DNA from 3 places in the Streptomyces sp. NPDC088733 genome. Region 2 is predicted to be linked to each of the others. Evidence: riboswitches for the same ligand, from Rfam matches in the RefSeq annotation. Region 2 holds a riboswitch; each other region holds the start of a gene.
The links. A riboswitch is a leader RNA that binds a small molecule or an ion and turns the genes downstream of it on or off. The one in region 2 is predicted to bind S-adenosylmethionine.

Region 1 (6,741 bases), on a different contig from region 2:
TGCTGCGCGACCTCGGCCCGCTGCCGGAGGAGAAGCTCCGCCACACCCTGTGGGCCAAGGGCAAGCTGCTGGTGAACCAGAACACCAACCAGCCGCTGCGTCCCGAGGACGTCGCCGTCGGCTCCCTCACCTTCGCCGTGCCCGAGGGGCTGGAGGAGGACCAGGAGGACTTCCAGGAGCAGATCGCCAAGTCCGCGCTGATGATCGTCCGCATCGAGCCGCAGGACATCAAGGACAAGCAGGCCCGCGAGTGGGCGCACCAGGGCATCCTGGCCTACTCCAAGATCTGCACCCACGTCGGCTGCCCGATCAGCCTCTACGAGCAGCAGACGCACCACGTGCTCTGCCCGTGCCACCAGTCGACGTTCGACCTGTCCGACGGTGCCCGGGTGATCTTCGGTCCGGCGGGCCACGCCCTGCCGCAGCTGCGGATCAGCGTGAACGACGAGGGCTACCTCGAGGCGCTCGGCGACTTCGAAGAGCCCGTGGGCCCTGCCTTCTGGGAGCGTGGATGAGTACCAACGAGAGCGCGAGCGCCAAGCCGCGCGGCAAGGCGCCCGCCGGCGAGCGGGTCGCCGACTGGGCCGACGGCCGGCTGGGCATTTACAGCCTGGCCAAGGCCAACATGCGGAAGATCTTCCCGGACCACTGGTCCTTCATGCTGGGCGAGATCTCCCTCTACAGCTTCATCATCGTCATCCTGACCGGTGTCTACCTGACGCTGTTCTTCCACCCGGCGATGAACGAGGTCGTCTACGACGGCTCGTACACCCCGCTGCAGGGCATCCGGATGTCCGAGGCGTACGCCTCGACGCTGCACATCAGCTTCGACGTGCGCGGCGGTCTGCTGGTCCGGCAGATCCACCACTGGGCGGCCATCGTCTTCGTGGCCGCGATGCTCGTGCACATGATGCGCGTCTTCTTCACCGGCGCCTTCCGCAAGCCGCGCGAGATCAACTGGCTGTTCGGCTTCCTGCTGCTCTTCCTCGGCATGTTCGACGGCTTCATGGGCTACTCGCTCCCGGACGACCTGCTGTCCGGCACCGGTATCCGCTTCATGGAGGGCGCGGTCCTGTCCGTGCCGATCGTCGGCACGTACCTGTCGTTCTTCCTCTTCGGCGGGGAGTTCCCGGGGCACGACATCGTGCCGCGGTTCTACACGATCCACGTACTGCTGATCCCCGGCATCATGGCGGGCCTGCTGGTGGCCCACCTGATCCTGGTCTTCTACCACAAGCACACGCAGTTCCCCGGTCCCGGCAAGACCGAGAAGAACGTGGTCGGCATGCCGCTGCTGCCGGTCTACACCGCGAAGGCGGGCGGCTTCTTCTTCCTGGTCTTCGGTGTCATCGCGGCCATGTCCGCGCTGGTGTCCGTCAACCCGGTCTGGGCGTACGGGCCGTACCGGCCGGACCAAGTGTCGACCGACGCCCAGCCCGACTGGTACATGGGCTTCTCCGAGGGCCTGATCCGCATCATGCCGGGCTGGGAGATCAGCCTGTGGGGCCACACCCTCGTCCTGGGTGTCTTCATCCCGCTGGTGATCTTCCCGATGGTCCTGGGCTTCATGGGCGTCTACCCGTTCCTGGAGTCCTGGGTCACCGGTGACAAGCGCGAGCACCACCTGCTCGACCGCCCGCGCAACCGCCCGGTCCGCACCGGCATCGGCGCCGCCTGGATCAGCCTCTACCTGATCCTGCTGGTCGGTGGCGGCAACGACCTCTTCGCCACCCGCTTCCACCTGTCGATCAACGCGATCACCTGGGTGGTCCGGATCTCCTTCTTCGTGCTGCCGGTGCTGGTCTTCTTCATCACGAAGCGGATCTGCCTGGGCCTGCAGCGGCGCGACCGCGACAAGGTGCTGCACGGCCGCGAGACCGGCATCATCAAGCGGCTGCCGCACGGCGAGTTCATCGAGATCCACGAACCGCTCGACCAGGCCAAGCTGTTCACGCTCACCTCGCACGAGCAGCCGGTGCCGCTGGCCGGCGGCCCGGAGACGGACGAGAACGGCGTGGAGAGGAAGGTCGGCCCCATCACGCGAGTGCGCGCGATGCTGTCGCGCGGCTACTACGGCGAGGGGACGCAGATCCCCAAGCCGTCGGCCGAGGAGTACGAGGAGATCACGAGCGGCCACGGCCACCACTGATCCCCGAAGCTGTGCCACCGGGCGGGGCCCTGCCCGTCGGAGTCCATCCGACGGACGGGGCCCTTTCCCGTTCCCCCGCGCCGATAGGCTGGGGCCGAAGGTATCCATTGCACGTCAGACCACCCGGAGTGTGGACCATGAGCGTTGTGAACCCCGCTGGAGGCGACACCGCGGCGGGTCGCTCCTGGCCCGGAATCCTGGGAGCCCTGCTGGCGGGACAGGACCTGAGCGCCGCGGAGACGGCCTGGGCGATGGACCGCATCATGAGCGGCGGGGCCACCGACGCCCAGATCGCCGGCTTCATGGTGGCCCTGCGGGCCAAGGGCGAGACCGTGGACGAGGTCAGCGGGCTCGTCGAGGCGATGTACGCGCACGCGCAGCCGCTCGACATCCCCGGGCCCGCCGTGGACATCGTGGGCACCGGCGGCGACCGGGCCAGGACCGTCAACATCTCGACGATGTCCGCCATCGTCATCGCCGGGACCGGGACCAAGGTCGTCAAGCACGGCAACCGCGCGGCCAGCAGCGCCAGCGGGGCCTCCGACGTCCTGGAGAAGCTGGGCATCAACCTGGACCTGTCGCCCCTGCGCGTCGCCCAGGTGGCCGAGGAGACCGGCATCACCTTCTGCTTCGCGGCCAAGTTCCACCCCGCGATGCGCTACGTCGCCTCGGCGCGGCGCGACCTGGGGGTCCCGACCTCCTTCAACATCCTCGGCCCGCTGACCAATCCGGCCCGGGTCGGTGCCTCGGCGGTCGGCTGCTTCGACACCCGGATGGCCGGTCTGATCGCGGGAGTGCTGGCCCGGCGCGGCTCCTCCGCGCTGGTCTTCCGCGGCGACGACGGACTGGACGAGCTGACGGTCACGTCCACCTCCCAGGTGTGGATGGTGCGCGACGGGGCGGTGGAGCAGATCCCGTTCGACCCGCGCGACGTCGGCATCGAGCTGGTCCCGATCGAGGCGTTGCGCGGCGCCGACGCGGCCTACAACGCCGATGTGGCGCGCCGGCTGCTGGCGGGGGAGACCGGCCCCGTGCGCGACGCCGTCCTGCTGAACTCCGCCGCCGCGCTCGTGGCGCTGGAGCCCGCGGAGGGCACCCTGGTGGAGCGGATCGCCGCCGGAATGGCACGGGCGGCGGAGTCCATCGACTCGGGCACGGCCGCCAAGACGCTGGAACGGTGGGCGGCGGCCACCAACGCCTAAGCCGCGCGGGCGTTCACGCGGAAGGGCCGGGGCCGGGTGCCCCGGCCCTTCCGCGTTCCCGCCGCGGGCCGCGGCCGAGGTGGTGCGGGATGTCCGGGATGCGGACCGCGGCTTGCGGCGCCGCCGGTGTGTGGCAGGATGCTGCGCAGGTCACGAGTGACAGCGACACGGCCCCGGCCCGCTGTCCGGCAACCCTCCTTCCGTGGCGGGGTGCCCCGGGTGATGACCAGGCCGCAGGCAGCGAGGTCTGCGGCAAGCGCGGTCATGAGGAGTTCTTCCGTGAGCAAGCGAATGCGCTAGGGCCGAAGGCCCCTTTTCACCCTCCCCGGGCGTGCCCGCTGTGCGGCGGCCCGGTGTTCCGAGGGCTTTCCCGTCAACCCTGACGCACTGTCGCCTCACCCTGCCCACAGGAGACTTCGCCATGTCCGTGCACCCCGCCGCGCCCGCGCCCGTCCGTGCCACCACTCCGCTGCCCGTGCTGGGCCGTGACGTCCTCGTCCCGCTCGTCACCGGCGGCGAGGTCGCCTACGCCGCCCTCGACTACGCGGCGAGCGCGCCCGCGCTCCAGCGCGTCTGGGACGACGTGGCCGCCTACGCGCCCTACTACGGCAGCGTGCACCGGGGCGCGGGGTACCTGTCGCAGCTGTCCACGGACCTGTTCGAGCAAAGCCGCGCGGAGGTGGCCGCGTTCCTCGGCTGCCGGGCCGACGACCAGGTGGTCTTCACCCGCTCGACCACCGACTCGCTCAATCTGCTGGCGTCCGTCGTGCCGGACGGCACCCGGGTCTTCGTCTTCGAGACCGAGCACCATGCCTCCCTGCTGCCCTGGCGGGACGGCGACGTCACCTACCTGAGCGCGCCCCGGACCCCCGCGGAGGCCGTGGCCCTGCTGGAGCGCGCGCTGGCCGCGCGCGAGCCGGGCGGCCCGGCGCTGGTCTGTGTGACGGGTGCGTCGAATGTGACCGGTGAGCTCTGGCCGGTGCGCGAGCTGGCGGCGGCGGCCCACGCGCACGGCGCGCGCATCGTCCTCGACGCGGCGCAGCTCGCGCCGCACCACCCCGTCGACGTGGCCGCGCTCGACGTGGACTGGGTCGCCTTCTCCGGGCACAAGCTGTACGCGCCCTTCGGTTCCGGGGTCCTCGCCGGCCGCGCCGACTGGCTCCGCGAGGCCGAGCCGTACCTCGCGGGCGGCGGTGCCTCCCGCCGCGTCGCCCGCCGCGCGGACGGCGGCGTGGAGGTGGACTGGCACACCACCGAGGCCCGCCACGAGGCCGGCTCGCCCAATGTCATCGGCGTCTACGCCATCGCGTCCGCCTGCCGGGCCCTGCGCGAGGCGGGCTTCGACGGCCTCGTCGAGCGCGAGCAGGCGCTGGTCGCCCGCCTGCGCGAAGGGCTCGCGGGGATCGAGCAGGTGCGGGTGCTGTCCCTGTTCGGGGAGGACGCCCCGCGGGTGGGCGTTCTGTCCTTCGTGGTCGACGGCTGGAACAGCTCCCACTTCGCCGCCGCGCTGTCCGCCGAGTACGGCATCGGCGTCCGCGACGGGCTGTTCTGCGCTCATCCCCTCGTGCGCACCCTGCTGGGCGACCACACGGAACCGGGCGACTGCGGCGGCGACACCACCCTCAACGCCGTCCGTGTCTCCTTCGGCGCGGGCACCCCCGACGAGCACGTCGAGCGCTTCCTCGCCGCGGTCGCCGCGCTCGTCACCGACGGCGCCCAGTGGCGCTACCGCACGGAGAACGGCCGCTGCGTCCCCGCGTAGGGCCGGACTAGGAGTCGAGGCCGATGGCGAAGGCGGCTTCGAGGTCGTGCTGCGAGTAGGTGCGGAAGGCCACGTGCGTGTCGGTGGCCTCGACGCCGGGGATCTTGCTGATCCGGCCGGGGATGACGTCCGCGAGCTGGTCGTGCTGGGCGACCCGGACCATGGCGACCAGGTCGTACGTGCCGGTCACGGAGTAGACCTCGCTGACGCTCTCCAGCGCCGCGATGGACTGCGCGATCTCGGGGATCCGGTCGACGCTGGTCTTGATGAGCACGATCGCGGTGATCACGGCTGTAGGTCTCCTTCGGTCGCCCTGGTGGCGGGCTCCAGCTTAGGCCTTGCCCGGTAGCAGCCCCATGCGCACAGGAAGCCGAAGAGGAAGCCGGTGATGTGCGCCAGGTACGCCACGCCCGGCCCGGACTGCTGGGCCTGCCCGGCCAGCGACTGGAGCACGAACCAGAAGACGAGCACCATCCACGCGGGGAAGCGCAGCGGCAGGAAGAAGAGGAAGGGGAAGAGGCTGGTCACCCGCGCCCGGGGATAGAGGTACAGGTACGCGCCGAGGACGCCGGAGATGGCGCCGGACGCGCCGACCAGCGCCTGGGTGGACGTGGTGTGCGCCAGGGCCCAGCCGTAGGTGGCCAGGTAGCCGCACACCACGTAGAAGACGAGGTAGCGCAGCCGGCCCATGCGGTTCTCGACGTTGTCGCCGAAGACGTAGAAGAACAGCATGTTGCCCAGCAGGTGCACCCAACTCCCGTGCACGAACAGGGCCGTGAGCACCGAGACGAAGGGCGACCGCCCGATGTCGGCGGGCGGGGGGCAGCCGGTCGGCATCACGACCGACGCGGGGGCGACGCGCCCGTGCCAGAGTTCCGCGGGAATGACACCCCACCGGGCGAAGTACGAGGCCTGGGCGCAGGCGAGCTCGTGGCCGGTGCCGTAGACGGGGTTGAGCCCGGAGGCCGGGCCGATGAGGAAGACCGCCACGCACAGCCCGATCAGGGCGTACGTCACCAAGGGTCTGCGGCGGACAGGGTTCTCGTCGTACACCGGGATGACCATGGATCGATCATGACGGACCGGGTTCAACCGGCACAGGACGCCTCGCCGCAGCGCCGGATCCCGCCGAGGCCGTAGGGTGACCGGAACGCAAACGCGCGACCTAGGAGCAGATCCGATGACGGTTCCCCTGCCGACCGCCACGACCCGGTGGCGCTGCACTCTCTGCGGAAACCTGACCCGGTTCGACGTGACGCGCTCCAGCAGGGTCGTCGAGTACGTGCATCTCGACCTCGCCGGGGAACCCTCGGTGGAGGAGCGCGAGGTGCTGAGCGAGACCGTCGAGTCGGTGCGCTGCCGCTGGTGCAACGCCGTGGACCGGGTGGAGCTGGTGGACCGTCCCGACGCGGCGGCTGCGCAGGCCTGACCGCCGCCGGGGACAATGGAGGGGCGCGGCGCGACCTGAGGGGTCGAGGGTGGCCGGGGAGGCGCCGAAGAACTGGACAGGAGTGACTGGTGGACCGGACCGGTGGTAACCCGGGCCACGGCGACGAGGCGGCCGGGCCCGCGGCTCCGGCTGCCCCGGACGGCTCGGCCGCGCCCGAGACCCTCGACCGCCCGCTGCC
Region 2 (6,741 bases):
GGCAGAAGTAGCCGTCCCACGGGCCCACCCGGGCCGGCCGGGACGCGAGTCGCGCTCCCGGCCGGCATGCCGTGCTCTCGGAAGGAACGCCCATGTCCGGTCCCGTTCTGCACCTCGCCGTCGAGATCGACGGCGACGGCGCCCACCCCGCGGCCTGGCGCCGCGCCGCCCACTCCCCCGGCCGGCTGCTGACCCCACGCCGGGTGGCCGGCGTGGCAGCGGCCGCGGAGAACGCCGGGTTCAGCCTCGTCACCCTGGACGACGGTGTGCTGCCGCCCGGCGCCCCGCCGGACCCGGTGGGCCGGATCGGCGCGGTGGAGCGGGCGGCCTTCGTCGCCGCGTCCACGAGCACGATCGGGATCGCGCCGGTGCTACCCGTCACGTACGCGGAACCGTTCCACGTCTCCGGTCAGTTGGCGTCGCTGGACCACGTTTCCGCCGGACGCGCGGGATGGGTGGTGACCGAGGAGGACCTGCCCGAGGCGGCGCGCGCCTGGGGGCGCCCTCTGATCGCCGACGCGGGCGGGCGGGCCCGCGAGACCCGGGACGGGGTGGGGGTGGTGCGTGCCCTGTGGGACTCCTGGGAGGACGACGCCGTGATCCGGTCGGTGGCCAGCAGCCGCTACCTCGACCGCGAACGCCTCCACTACATCGACTTCACCGGGGAGACCTACTCCGTGAAGGGCCCGGCGATCGTGCCGCGCCCACCCCAGGGGCAACCGGTCGTCCTGGGCCGGCCGGACCTGGTGCCCGCCGGGCTGCTCGACGTGGCGCTCGTCAGCGGGCGGGACCCGGCGGCGGTGACGGCTGCCGCCGCCGCGGCGGGCACACCCCGCGTCCTCGCGGAGGTCGACGTCGCCCTCGACACGCCCCGGGCGAGCGCCGCCGAACGCGTCGCCGACCTGGAGCGTCACGCGCCGTGGGCCGATCGTGGGCGGCTGCGGCACATCGGATCGGCCGACGGCCTCGTCGCCCTCCTCGCCGGTCTGCGCGGCCTGGTGGACGGCGTCCGGCTGCACCCGCTCGTCCTGGACGAGGACCTGGCCGTCCTCTCCCGGCTCGTGGTGCCCGCCCTGAGCGAACGACGCCTGGCCGCCCGTCCGCTTCCGGGCGGGTCACTGCGCTCGGCCCTGGGTCTCGAGCGGCCCGCCAACCGTTACGCCACCACCGCCCCCGAGGAGGAGGCCCGATGACCCGCACCGATCCCCTCGACGTCCCTCGCCCCGACGCGCAGCTCCACTTGGGGGTGTTCTTCCAGGGCGTCAACCACTGGACCGTCTGGTCCGCGCCGGAGAGCGGTTCGCAGATCGACCCCGCATCGTTCCGCCGGGTCGCCCAGACCGCCGAGCGGGGCCTGTTCGACGCGTTCTTCCTCGGCGAGGGCCTGCGGTTGCGAGAGGTCGACGGCCGCATCCACGATCTCGACGTGGCCGGGCGGCCGGACGCGATCACCCAGCTCGCCGCACTGGCCGCCGTGACCCGCCGGATCGGCCTGGTCAGCACCTCCAACTCCACCTTCAACGAGCCCGCCGACCTCGCCCGCCGCCTGTCCGGGCTCGACCTGCTCTCCGAAGGCCGCGCAGGGTGGAACGTGGTGACCACGGACAACGCGTGGACCGGCGAGAACTTCCGCCGCGGCGGCTACCTCGACCATGCCGACCGCTACCGGCGGGCGGAGGAGTTCCTCACCGTCGCCCGCTCCCTGTGGGACGGCTGGGAGGACGGGGCCGTCGCCACCTCCGCGGAGGCACCGTCCTGGTCGGTACCGGGCGCCGTCACCCGCGTACGCCACAAAGGCGCCCAGTTCGATGTCGACCTCGTCCCGACCTTGCCCCGCAGTCCCCAGGGGCATCCGGTCGTCTTCCAGGCCGGGGACTCCGGCGAGGGCCGCGACTTCGCCGCCCGCAACGCCGACGTCATCTTCTCCGCGCACGGCAGCGACTTCGACGACGCACTGGCCTTCGCCGAGGACATCCGGCGCCGGCTGCGGGCGGCCGGACGACCCGAGGACGATCTGCGGATCCTGCCCGGCACGGAGATCATCATCGGCGCCACCGAGGAGGAGGCGCACGAGAAGAAGCGCTGGATCCGCCGGCAGCAGGTGACTCCCGCGACGGCGCTCGGCATCGCGGGGCTGTTGTGGGGCATCGACCTGTCGGACCGGGACGCCGACGGGCCTCTTCCCAAGGAGGATCCCGTGGTGGCCGAGAACGACGGCTCCTTCGGCGCCCGGCGCGTCGCCGACCCGCGCGTGGTGGTCGCCGAGTGGCGTGCCAAGGCGGAGGCGCACGGGTGGTCGCTGCGCGAGGCCGTCATCGCGCTCGGGCCCCAGCGTGGCCATGTCGGCACCCCGTCCCGACTCGCCGACCGGTTCGCCTCCTTCGTACGGCACGGAGCGGTCGACGGCTTCAACGTCACGCCTTACCTGATCCCGGACGGCCTCGACGACATCGTCGACCTGCTTGTCCCGGCACTGCAGGAACGCGGTGTCTATCGCACGGAGTACACCGGTAGGACACTCCGCTCCCATCTGGGCCTGCGACCGCCACTGACCCGCCGCGCGGCCTTCGGGAGCCGCCAACGGGCGGATCGGACCGAAGAGTTCGCGCCATTGACGGACGGCGACACCGCTCCGTAGGCTGCGAAGCGGCATTGAGCGTCAGCGTCAAGCCCTGGCTGGCTGACCGGCAACCCTCCGACGCGGCGGGGTGCTCCAGGTGAAAGCCCGGCGGAGTCATCGGCGACTTCCGCAAGCGCGCCGCCCCGTGAACGGAGCCCGGAGGGGGAGGAGTAGGCATGCGGCACCACGGCTACCTGAGCGCCTCCCTCGCGGCCGCGACGCTGTTCTCCGGCTTCTCGCGGCGACGCCATATCGATCTGCAGCGCTCCGCCAGCTGTCTCTGTCACAGCTGACCGGGATCCGCCCCGCCGGCTGACTACGCGCGCCGGCCGCCTCCCCGCACATCCACGCCCCCTGCGGGGTGTACCGGTTCGCGCCCACCGCCGGACCCGCTCTCTCCCTCCCTCTCCCCATCCTCTGAACAGCGTCACCCCGTCGCGGCAGCACGCCTGACGGGGCGTCATATCCGTGCGCTCTCGCTCCCTGCGCCGGTGCGCGGTGACACGAGTAGGAGAACCCTCGGTGACAGCTCATCACGATGCATCCACCGGCCGGGCCGCCGCCGCCCTGGCCGTCCTCATGACCACCGGCGTCCTGCTGACCGCCTGCGGCTCGGGCACCGGCGGGTCCGGCGCCGGTACCGGGCGGCCCAGTTCCGGAGGCACCCTGACCTTCGCCGTCGGTTCCGACGCCGGCTGCGTGGATCCGCAGCAGGTCGGCAGCAACGACACCATCTACTCCCTGCGCCAGGTCGTCGACTCCCTGACCGACCAGGACCCGAAGTCCGGCAAGATCGTGCCGTGGCTGGCCAAGAGCTGGGACGTCAGCCCGGACGCCACCACGTTCACCTTCCACTTGAGACCAGGCGTGACCTTCAGCGACGGTTCACCGCTGACCGCTCAGGTGGTCAAGGACAACTTCGACGCCGTGCCGAAGCTCGGCGCACTGGCCATCCTCGCCCAGGGGTACCTCAGCGGCGTGGAGAGCACGGCCGCCGTCGATCCGTCCACCGTGCGAGTGACGTTCAAGGCGCCCAACGCCCAGTTCCTCCAGGCGACGGCAACGCACTCGCTGGGGATCGAGTCGTCGGCGAGCGTGAAGAAGTCGCCGCAGGACAGGTGCAGCCAGGGGGTGGTCGGATCCGGACCCTTCGTGCTGAAGCAGTACGTGCAGAACCAGTCGATCACCCTGGCCAAGCGGGCCGGGTACCAGTGGGGCTCCTCACTGTGGACCAAGAAGGGCGAGGCGTACCTGGACCAGCTGGTGTTCAAGGTGGTTCCCGAGGCGGGAGTACGGGCCGGCAGCCTCCGGTCCGGCCAGGTGGACGCGATCGGCAGCGTCGGCCGGGCCGACGAGGCGACGCTCAAGGGAGGCCGGGTGAACCTCCAGCAGCGGGCGAACCCCGGCGTCGTGTTCGGACTGGGGTTCAACAACTCCCGGCCGATCCTGAAGGACGCCAGGGTGCGCCAGGCGGTCGGGTACGCCGTCGACCGACAACAGGTCGCCGCCACGGTGTTCCCGACCGGCACCCGGCCGGCCACCAGCGTCCTGTCGCACACCACGCCGGACTACACCGACCTGGGTGCGGAACTGGCCCACGACGGCGCCAAGGCGGGGGCACTGCTGGACGCGGCCGGTTGGAAGCCGGGCCAGGACGGCATCCGCACGAAGAACGGCACACGGCTGAGCCTGACCGTCAAGTGGTTCGCAAACGCGGCCACGAACCAGCCGGCACTGGAACTGATCCAGCAGCAGCTCAAGGCCACCGGCATCGAGCTGGTGCTCAAGGAGTTGCAGATCTCCCAGATCGCCCAGGTGCAGCAGTCCGGCGACTTCGACGCACTGTGGGGAAACCTGACCCGCGCCGACCCGGACATCCTGCGGACCTCGTACTCCACCGAACTCGCCAACACCTACCGCGTGCCGTCGAGCCCACTGGACGCGGTCCTGGACCAGCAGGCGGCCACCACCGACGCGAACCAGCGGGCACAACTGGTCACGCGGGCACAGACGTTGATCGTACGAAATGCCTACACCGTCCCGGTGGTCGAACTGCAGACCCAGCTGGGCGTGTCGAACAAGGTGCACCACCTCGACTTCGACGCCTCCAGCCGGATCCAACTGCACGACACCTGGATCGGCTGACGGCATGGGCGCATACGTGATCAAGCGGTTCGCACAGGCGCTCGCCGTGCTGTGGGCCGCCTACACGCTGTCGTTCGTGGTCCTGGACTACCTGCCCGGTGACCCGGTGTCGGCCATGGCCGGCGCCGGGGCGGACTCCGCTGCCATCGATCCGGCGCAGCTGGCCGCGCTCCGACACCAGTACGGCTTCGACAAGCCAGTTCCGGAGCAGTACATCGAGTACCTCGGCCGGGCCGTGCGCGGCGACTTCGGTGACGCGATCTCCACGGGCCGGTCAGTCACCGCGACCCTGGCCGACGCACTGCCGCAGACCCTGCAACTGACGGGGGCGGCGCTGCTGCTCGCAGTCGCCGCCGGCGGCGGACTGGCGGTGCTGGCGACCCGTACCCCGCGGCGGTGGCTGCGGCAGGTCCTGCTGTCCCTGCCACCGTTGGGAGTGTCGGTTCCCACGTTCTGGGTCGGGCTGATCCTCGTCGAGGCGTTCTCCTTCAGGCTGCGCTGGTTCCCCGCCTTCGGCAACGACGGACTGCGCGCCCTGGTGCTGCCCGCCGTGACGCTGGCCGTCCCGACCGGCGCGCTGGTCGCACAGGTACTGGCCAAGAGCCTGTTCACGGCACTGGGCCAGCCCTACGTGGAGACGGCGCGGGCCAAGGGCGCCGGCCGATGGCGCATCCACCTGCGGCACGCGCTGCGCAACGCGTCCCTGCCGGCGCTCACCATCGTGGGGCTGCTGGTCGGGCAGCTCGTCGCCGGTTCCGTGGTCGTGGAGACCGTCTTCGCCCGCGACGGCCTGGGCCGGGTGACGGTCACCGCGGTCACCGCGCAGGACCTTCCACTCGTCCAGGGCGTGGTGGTGTTCGGCGCGCTGACCTTCGTACTGGCCAACCTGGTGGTCGACCTCGTCTATCCGCTGCTGGACCCGCGCATCGTGGTGGCCTCGGGCAGGAGGGCGAGTTTCGCATGAGCCAGAGCCTTGTCCACGACACCACCGAGTCCACGGCACCTCAGCGGGGGCGTCCGGTGCACGGCACGCCGCCGGGACCGCGGCACGGCGACGCACGGCGGGCGCTGCGCTTCCTGCTGCACCGCCCGGGCCTGCTGGCCTCGATCGTCGTCGTCGTCCTGGTGGTGATCGCCTCCTTCCGCCCTGAGCTGTTCACCTCACGCAATCCGCTGGAAGGCACGCCGTCGCAGAACTTCCGAGGCCCCAGCGGCGTGCACTGGTTCGGCACCGACGAACTGGGACGCGACCTGTTCTCCCGTGTCGTGCACGGGGCACAACTGTCCCTCAAGGCGACGCTGATCGCGGTGGCGGTGGCGTTCGTCCTGGGCGGCCTGCTCGGCCTGGTGGCCGGGTTCGTGGGCCGCTGGATCGACGACGTCCTGATGCGCTTCGTGGACGTCCTGCTCTCCATTCCCGCGCTGTTCCTGTCCCTGGCCCTGGTCACCGCGCTGGGGTACGGGACGGTGAAGGTGGCCTTCGCGGTCGGGATCGCCGGCGTGGCGAGCTTCGCCCGGGTGGCCCGGTCGGAAGTGCTGCGAGTGCGGCAGGCCGTCTTCGTCGAGGCGTCGCGGTCCTGCGGTGCACGCTGGTACTCGGTACTGGGCCGGCACGTGCTCCCGAACGCCGCGGGCCCGATCGTCGTGCTGGCCACCCTCGAACTGGGAACGGCGATCCTGTCCGTGTCGGCATTGAGCTTCCTCGGCTACGGGACGCCACCGCCGGCCCCGGAGTGGGGAACGCTCATCTCCGTGGGCCGCAACTACCAGGCGAACGCCTGGTGGCTGACGGCACTGCCCGGCCTGGTGATCGCAGCGACGGTCCTGGCCACCAATCGCATCGCCCGGGCCCTGGACGGCGAATGGTCGGAGCAGCGATGACCGGGCCGGCGAACCACTCCGCGACACACATGGACGAGGACGTGACCGAAGCCCTTCTGGAGATACGCGGCCTGTCGGTGTCGTACGACACGCGC
Region 3 (6,741 bases), on a different contig from region 2:
CAGCCGGCGGCGAGCGGCCGCTCAGCCGTGCACGGGGGGCTGACCGGCCCGGTCGGCGATCCCCACCTCGATCACCGCGGTCCGCGTCGTCCCCAGGAACGCCAGCGAGGACGGGTCGAAGACCCACGTCGTGTCGTGCCGCGACCCGAAGAACGTCAGGCCCACCCCGCGGCGGCCCGCGCCGTCCGCGGTGCGGTCCACGACCACCATGCCGGGCAGCCGGGAGGCGGCCCGGTACAGCGCGGAGTTCAGGTCGGGGAGGAGGAGGGAGTCCGGGAGCATCGCGCCGATCGACTCGAAGACCGCCTCCTCGTGCGTCGGCCCCTGGCCCGCGGTCCGCGCGTACAGCGTGCGCAGCAGCAGAACCGGATCGGTGGGCAGGGCCGTGAGCTCGCGGTAGGTGGTGCCGTTCGGGTCGGCGTCCAGGCTCATGTCGATGTGGCCGGTGGCACCGCCGTCCGCGGGGATCGCCCGGATACGGGCCAGGCCCTTGCGGCGGCCGTCCACGGCGTGCCAGTCCTCGCGCTGGGCGAGGGCGTCGGGCCCGGTCGGCAGGAAGTCGGCGAAGTACCGCTTGGCGCCCCGGACTTCGGTGTACACGTACTGGTCGTCTTGGACCGCGGCGGCCGGGCGCGAGTCCGCCGCCCGCGCGATCCGCGTGAGCAGCACCTCGGCCCGGTACCGCTGGGCCGCGCTGACGGCGGGGCCGTCGTCGAGGACCCCGCTCGCGTCGACACCGGCCAGGACGGCGAGCGCCAGTGCCGCGGGAACGCCCGCCGTGAGCAGCCGGCGCCGCACCCGGGAGCGCAGCGGCCGCGGTACCGGTTTCCCGTCCCGGGCGATCTCGCGCAGCAGGTGCTCCTTGAGTATCCGCTCGCGGGCCGGCGGGAGGACCGGGTCGCCCGGCGGGGGCAGCAGTTCCACCAGTTCGGCGTGCTCGTTCACCGGGTCTCCCTCCCGACCTGCTCCTCCGGTGCCGGACGCCGCCCGGCGGCGGCCCGGCCCCGTGCCAGTTCGTCCTCCGTCAGCTTCCGCAGCCGCTCCCGGGCCCGGAACAGCCGCGAGCGGACCGTGCCGACCTTGATGCCCAGCGCCTCGGCCGCCGCGACGGAGTCCAGTCCCGCCCACACGCACAGCGCGAACACCTCGCGTTCCGGCCGCCGCAACTGCTCCAGCGCCCGGCGGGCGGCACCGAGCTGTTCGGCGTCCGCGAGCCGGTCCGCGAGCTCGTCCGCGAAGTCCGGCACCGCGTCCCGCAGCGGCAGCCGCGCCAGCGCGCCCTGGTGGCGCCGCGCGGCACGCGCCGTGTTGCGCATCACGTTCGTCGCGATGCCCAGCAGCCACGGCTGGAGGCTGTCGCCGTCCACACGCACCCGCTCGCGCGTCCGCCACGCCTCCAGGAACGTCAGCGACACGATGTCCTCGGCCGTCGCCCAGTTGCCCAGCACCCGCACGGCGTGCCGGTGCACCACGCCCGCGTGGTCGTCGAAGAGCTGGGCGAACGCGGCCGGGTCCCCGGCCCGCACCCGGGCTCGCAGTGAAAGCTCCACGTCAATTCCTGTCCGGCCGCCGCCCCGCGTCGCGGTGACGTGTGTCACCCAGGAGAACGTGCGGTCGGCCCCAGTGTCTCAACGCAGGTCAGTCGAGGGCGTGCAGCTGGTCCAGGAACCACCGCTGAGGCGGCAGCGCGGTGGCCGCCGCCACCAGGCGCTTGGTGGCCTCGGCGCGTTCCCCGTGCGAGAGCGAGAGCGCCTGGTGCAGCGCGCGGGCCGTGGCCAGGATGTCGTACGGGTTCACCACGAAGGCGTCGTCGCCCAGCTCCTCGTAGGCGCCCGCCTCACGCGACAGCACCAGGGCGACACCGTCGTCCGAGACGACCGGGATCTCCTTGGCCACCAAGTTCATGCCGTCGCGGATCGGGTTGACCAGCGCCACGTCGGCCAGCCGGTACGCCGCCAGCGAGCGCGCGAAGTCGTCCTTGACGTGCAGGATCACCGGCTCCCAACCCGGGGTGCCGAACTCCTCGTTGATCTCCTCCGCCAGATCGGAGACCTCGTCGGTGTACTCGCGGTAGATCGCCAGGTCGTGCCGCGAGGGATAGGCGAACGCGATGTGCACCACGCGGCCCTGCCACTCGGGACGGTCGCGCAGCAACTGCGCGAACGCCAGCAGGCCGCGCACGATGTTCTTCGACAGCTCGGTGCGGTCCACCCGCACGACGACCTTGCGGTCCGGGCCGCCCACGGCCTCCCGGAGCACCGCCAGGCGCTCCTCCACGTCCGGCCGGTGCGCCCGCTCCCGCAGGAACTCCGCGTCCGCCCCCAGCCCGTGCACCCCGATCCGGGTGGTGCGGCCCTGATGGGTCACCGACAGTGCGTCCCCGTCCCGGCTCACGGACGCGCCGAGCACATCGGCGCAGCACGCGGCGAACGCCTCCGCCCAGCGCCGGGTCAGGAACGCCGCCCGGTCCGCGCCCAGAACGCCGCTCAGCACCTCGGCCGCCACGTCGTCCGGCAGCAGCCGGAAGTAGTCCGGCGGCGCCCACGGCGTGTGCGAGAAATGGCCGATCCGCAGGTCGGGGCGGCGCGAGCGGAGCATCTGCGGCACCAGCGTCAGGTGGTAGTCCTGCACCAGGACGGCCGCGCCCTCCCCGGCCTCCTCCGCCAGCGCGTCGGCGAACGCGCTGTTGTACGCCACGTACGCCGCCCACTGCTCGCGGAAGTCCTCGTCGAAGACGGGCTCCAGAGGCGTCTGGAACAGCAGGTGGTGGACGAACCACAGCACGGAGTTCGCGATCCCGTTGTACGCGGACGCGAACGTCTCCGCCGGGATGTCCAGCATGCGCACCCGCTGGTCGCCGGTGTCCTCCGCGGCCAGCCGCCCGCTCCTGTCCGCGGTCCGCAGCACGGCCGCGCGATCGCCGTCACCGAGCGCGGCGCACACCCACACGGCGTCCGTGTCCGGCCCGATCGCGCTCAGCCCCGACACGAGACCGCCGCCTCCGCGGCGCGACTCCAGCGTCCCGTCCTCCCGGAGGCTGTACGAGACGGGCCCGCGATTGGACGCCACCAGAACCCGCGCGCCATGCGATGCGACCATGCCGCCAGCCTAGCCACGCATCCCCACCCGCAAACGTGTGCGCTACGCCACCCGAGCGTCCCCAGGGCCGCAAGGACCTGCGCGCCCACCCCACGCCCCCCTCAGGGGCCCGGGGAACTGCGCGCCCAGCCCACGACCCCCCAGGGGCGCGGGGAACTGCGCGCTCAGCCACGACGCACCCGCACCGAAGCCCCCGCAGCGTCACGCAACCTCGCGGCGCCGCACGTACTCCGGGATCGAGATCATGGGCGGCCGCTCCTCCGTCGTCACTTCATGCACCCGCGGAGCGAACCCCTCCGCGGTCCGCTCGAACTGCGTGAGGACGGGCCGCACCAGGTGCCCCCGCGCCAGCCGCGTCTGCGCCGTGCGGTAGATCGTCGCGGCCATGCGGCCCAGCGCCTGCCCGTCCTGGTGCCGATGGTGCCGCACACCGACGTCGACCTGCGCGAGCGCGTCGAGCCCGACCGCGTTGAGCGCGTCGATGAGCAGCCCCAGTTCGACGCCGTACCCCACGGGAAACGGCAGCCGCTCCAGCAGTGACCGCCGCGCCGCGTACTCGCCGCCGAGGGGCTGCACGAAGCCCGCGAGCTGCGGCCAGTGCAGATTGAGCAGGGGCCGGGCGACCAGTTCCGTGACGCGCCCGCCGCCTGCCGGCTCCACCGTGCCGCCGGCCTCCAGGGGCCGGTCGTACATCGCCTTGACCAGCTGGACGTCCGGCTCCGTGAGCAGCGGCCCGACGATCCCGGAGACGAAGCGGGTGTCGAACTCGCGCAGGTCGGCGTCGACGAAGCAGACGATCTCGCCGCGCGTGGCGAGCAGTGAGCGCCACAGCACCTCGCCCTTGCCGGGCACGGCCGGCAGCCGCGGCAGGATCGCGTCGCGGTGGACCACGGTCGCGCCCGCCGCCGCGGCGACCGCGGCGGTCCCGTCCGTGGAGCCCGAGTCCAGGACGACGAGCTCGTCGACCAGCGGCACGGCCCCGGGTGCGTCGGACATCAGCGCGCGGCGGATCTCCGTGACGATCGCCCCGACCGTGGCCTCCTCGTCGAGCGCGGGCAGCACCACGCTCACCGTTCCGCGCGGGCCCGCGGCCCGCTTCGCGGCGAGGAGCTGGCCCAGCGGCCGGCGCTCGGCGGTCCAGGACCGCCGCCGCAGCCAGCCGGCTACCTCGTCCAGCACTGCGTTGCTCCGTTTCTGCCCCTCTTCTTCGGCTTGTCTCGAAGGACGGACGGGCTGTGACCAGGTTCGAGGTCGTCGGTTACAGTCGAGAACACGAGGCATGACCATCGTATGTCCGCGGTGATCGCGCCTCGTACGACAAATGCCCGGGCCCCGCGCCCGGTGCCATACCGCTCATCCAGAGGGGCAGAGGGAACGGCCCGTTGAAGCCCCGGCAACCCTCCCGCCGACCGCGAGGTCCAGGTGGGGAAGGTGCCAATTCCGTCTCGCGGCGAAATGCGCCGCGAGGAAGATGAGGAGAAAGGGCCTCGCCTGACATGGCTGCGCAGACTGCTGTCACCGACGTCGCGTCCACGGATTCCCCCTTCGGACCCGCTTCCGCACTGTCCTGCCGCGAGTGCGGCGAACGCTTCCCGCTGAGCCCGATCTTCGCGTGCGAGGTCTGTTTCGGGCCGCTCGAAGTGGCCTACGACCTTCCCGCCGGCGATCCCGAGACGCTCCGCAAGCGCATCGAGTCCGGTCCGAACAACATCTGGCGCTACGCGCCGCTGCTGCCCGTCCCCGCCGACGTGGCCACCAAGCCCAATCTGAACCCCGGCTTCACCAAGCTCGTCAAGGCCGACAACCTCGCCCGCGAACTGGGCGTCACCGGCGGCCTGCACATCAAGGACGACTCCGGCAACCCCACGCACTCCTTCAAGGACCGTGTGGTCGCCATCGCCCTGGAGGCCGCCCGCACCTTCGGCCTGACCACGCTGTCCTGCTCCTCCACCGGCAACCTCGCGGGCGCGGTCGGCGCCGCGGCGGCCCGCGCCGGCTTCCGGTCCTGCGTCTTCATCCCGCACGACCTGGAGGAGGGCAAGGTCGTCATGGCCGCCGTCTACGGCGGCGAACTGGTCGGCATCGAGGGCAACTACGACGACGTCAACCGCTTCTGCAGCGAGCTGATCGGCGACCCGATCGGCGAGGGCTGGGGCTTCGTCAACGTCAACCTCCGCCCCTACTACGGCGAGGGCTCCAAGACGCTCGCGTACGAGATCTGCGAGCAGCTCGGCTGGCGGCTGCCGGACAACCTCGTCATCCCGATCGCCTCGGGCTCCCAGCTGACGAAGATCGACAAGGGGCTCCAGGAGCTGATCAAGCTCGGCCTGGTCGAGGACAAGCCGTACCGCATCTACGGCGCCCAGGCCGAGGGGTGCTCCCCGGTCTCCACCGCCTTCAAGGCCGGGCAGGACGTCGTGCGCCCGCAGAAGCCGAACACCATCGCCAAGTCGCTCGCCATCGGCAACCCGGCGGACGGCCCCTACGTGCTGGATATCGCCCGGCGCACCGGCGGCGCGGTCGAGGACGTCACCGACGAGCAGATCGTGGACGCCATCAAGCTGCTCGCCCGTACGGAGGGCATCTTCGCGGAGACGGCGGGCGGCGTGACCGTCGGCGTCCTCAAGAAGCTGATCGAGAGCGGGCAGTTGGACCCGGCTGCCGAGACGGTCGTGCTCAACACCGGTGACGGGCTCAAGACCCTGGACGCCGTCGCCGCGACCTCCCGTCCCACCGCCACCATCCGCCCGAGCCTCGACGCGTTCCGCGCCGCCGGCCTGGCCGGCTGACCCCGGCCGCCGATCGCCGTCCGTCCCGAAACGAAGGTGAACCCCGCATCATGAGCGCGAACGTCCGCATCCCCACCATCCTCCGCCCCTACACCGGCGGCCGGGCCGAGGTCCCCGCCGAGGGCGGCACGCTGGCCGAGGTCATCGAGTCGCTGGAGAAGAACCACCCCGGCATCGCGGCCCGTGTCCTGGACGACACGGGCAAGCTCCGCCGCTTCGTGAACGTCTACGTGAACGACGACGACGTCCGTTTCTCCGAGGGCCTGCAGACCGCGGTGGCCGAGGGCGCGTCCGTGTCGATCATCCCCGCGGTCGCCGGGGGCTGTTGAGCCGGAAGCGCCGTGGAACGGGCAGGGGTGCCGGGAGTTGCTCCCGGCACCCCTGTGTGCGTGAGGGGTAGTTGAAGGGCTGTACAGTTGTTCCAGAGGCTCGCAACCCTCTGCAACGCCCTGCGCAAACCCTCTTTCCGGGGCGTCCCTGTCGACGATTTATCGCCAAATTCCTGCGATGATTGTCGTGTTGGCGTCATATGTCCCGCCCGACTTGCCCCGGATCATTGGCCGATCGAGCCGTTCTTCCCTTTCCTCCTGCCCGGATTTCTCGTCGGATTGACCTGTTGCAGACAGCGTTCGTGCAGATACATTCAGCCGCGGTCGACGCGTTCCGGCGCACGCCCCCTTGGCTGTAGGGGGTGAGGTCTGACCCGGGTCCGCGAGGTGCGGGCCTGCGAAAGGCCAGCAATAGGGGAGTTAGGAATGGCTCAGGGCACCGTCAAGTGGTTCAACGCGGAGAAGGGCTACGGCTTCATCGCGGTCGACGGTGGTGCGGACGTCTTCGTGCACTACAGCGCGAT

Region 1: another riboswitch for S-adenosylmethionine. It lies ahead of ACIP64_RS11035 (aminotransferase class V-fold PLP-dependent enzyme); the one in region 2 lies ahead of ACIP64_RS30150 (putative leader peptide).
Region 3: another riboswitch for S-adenosylmethionine. It lies ahead of thrC (threonine synthase); the one in region 2 lies ahead of ACIP64_RS30150 (putative leader peptide).

What each region holds. Positions count from the first base shown of each region.
Region 1 covers NZ_JBIVLH010000005.1:60,810-67,550, forward strand. Annotated here, with positions in the region: gene ACIP64_RS11020 (Rieske 2Fe-2S domain-containing protein) at 1-515, shown strand, start outside; gene ACIP64_RS11025 (cytochrome bc complex cytochrome b subunit) at 512-2,149, shown strand; gene trpD (anthranilate phosphoribosyltransferase) at 2,287-3,351, shown strand; SAM riboswitch class IV at 3,500-3,616, shown strand; gene ACIP64_RS11035 (aminotransferase class V-fold PLP-dependent enzyme) at 3,773-5,113, shown strand; gene ACIP64_RS11040 (Lrp/AsnC ligand binding domain-containing protein) at 5,121-5,402, opposite strand; gene ACIP64_RS11045 (rhomboid family intramembrane serine protease) at 5,399-6,178, opposite strand; gene ACIP64_RS11050 (hypothetical protein) at 6,294-6,542, shown strand; gene ACIP64_RS11055 (NYN domain-containing protein) at 6,632-6,741, shown strand, end outside.
Region 2 covers NZ_JBIVLH010000020.1:98,701-105,441, reverse strand. Annotated here, with positions in the region: gene ACIP64_RS30165 (ABC transporter family substrate-binding protein) at 1-11, shown strand, start outside; gene ACIP64_RS30160 (LLM class flavin-dependent oxidoreductase) at 93-1,193, shown strand; gene ACIP64_RS30155 (NtaA/DmoA family FMN-dependent monooxygenase) at 1,190-2,638, shown strand; SAM riboswitch class IV at 2,649-2,762, shown strand; gene ACIP64_RS30150 (putative leader peptide) at 2,797-2,913, shown strand; gene ACIP64_RS30145 (ABC transporter substrate-binding protein) at 3,200-4,765, shown strand; gene ACIP64_RS30140 (ABC transporter permease) at 4,770-5,729, shown strand; gene ACIP64_RS30135 (ABC transporter permease) at 5,726-6,646, shown strand; gene ACIP64_RS30130 (dipeptide ABC transporter ATP-binding protein) at 6,676-6,741, shown strand, end outside.
Region 3 covers NZ_JBIVLH010000019.1:72,748-79,488, forward strand. Annotated here, with positions in the region: gene ACIP64_RS29235 (hypothetical protein) at 1-43, shown strand, start outside; gene ACIP64_RS29240 (CU044_5270 family protein) at 22-945, opposite strand; gene ACIP64_RS29245 (RNA polymerase sigma factor) at 942-1,550, opposite strand; gene ACIP64_RS29250 (trehalose-6-phosphate synthase) at 1,639-3,099, opposite strand; gene ACIP64_RS29255 (glucosyl-3-phosphoglycerate synthase) at 3,301-4,278, opposite strand; SAM riboswitch class I at 4,450-4,577, shown strand; gene thrC (threonine synthase) at 4,596-5,888, shown strand; gene ACIP64_RS29265 (ubiquitin-like small modifier protein 1) at 5,939-6,217, shown strand; gene ACIP64_RS29270 (cold-shock protein) at 6,644-6,741, shown strand, end outside.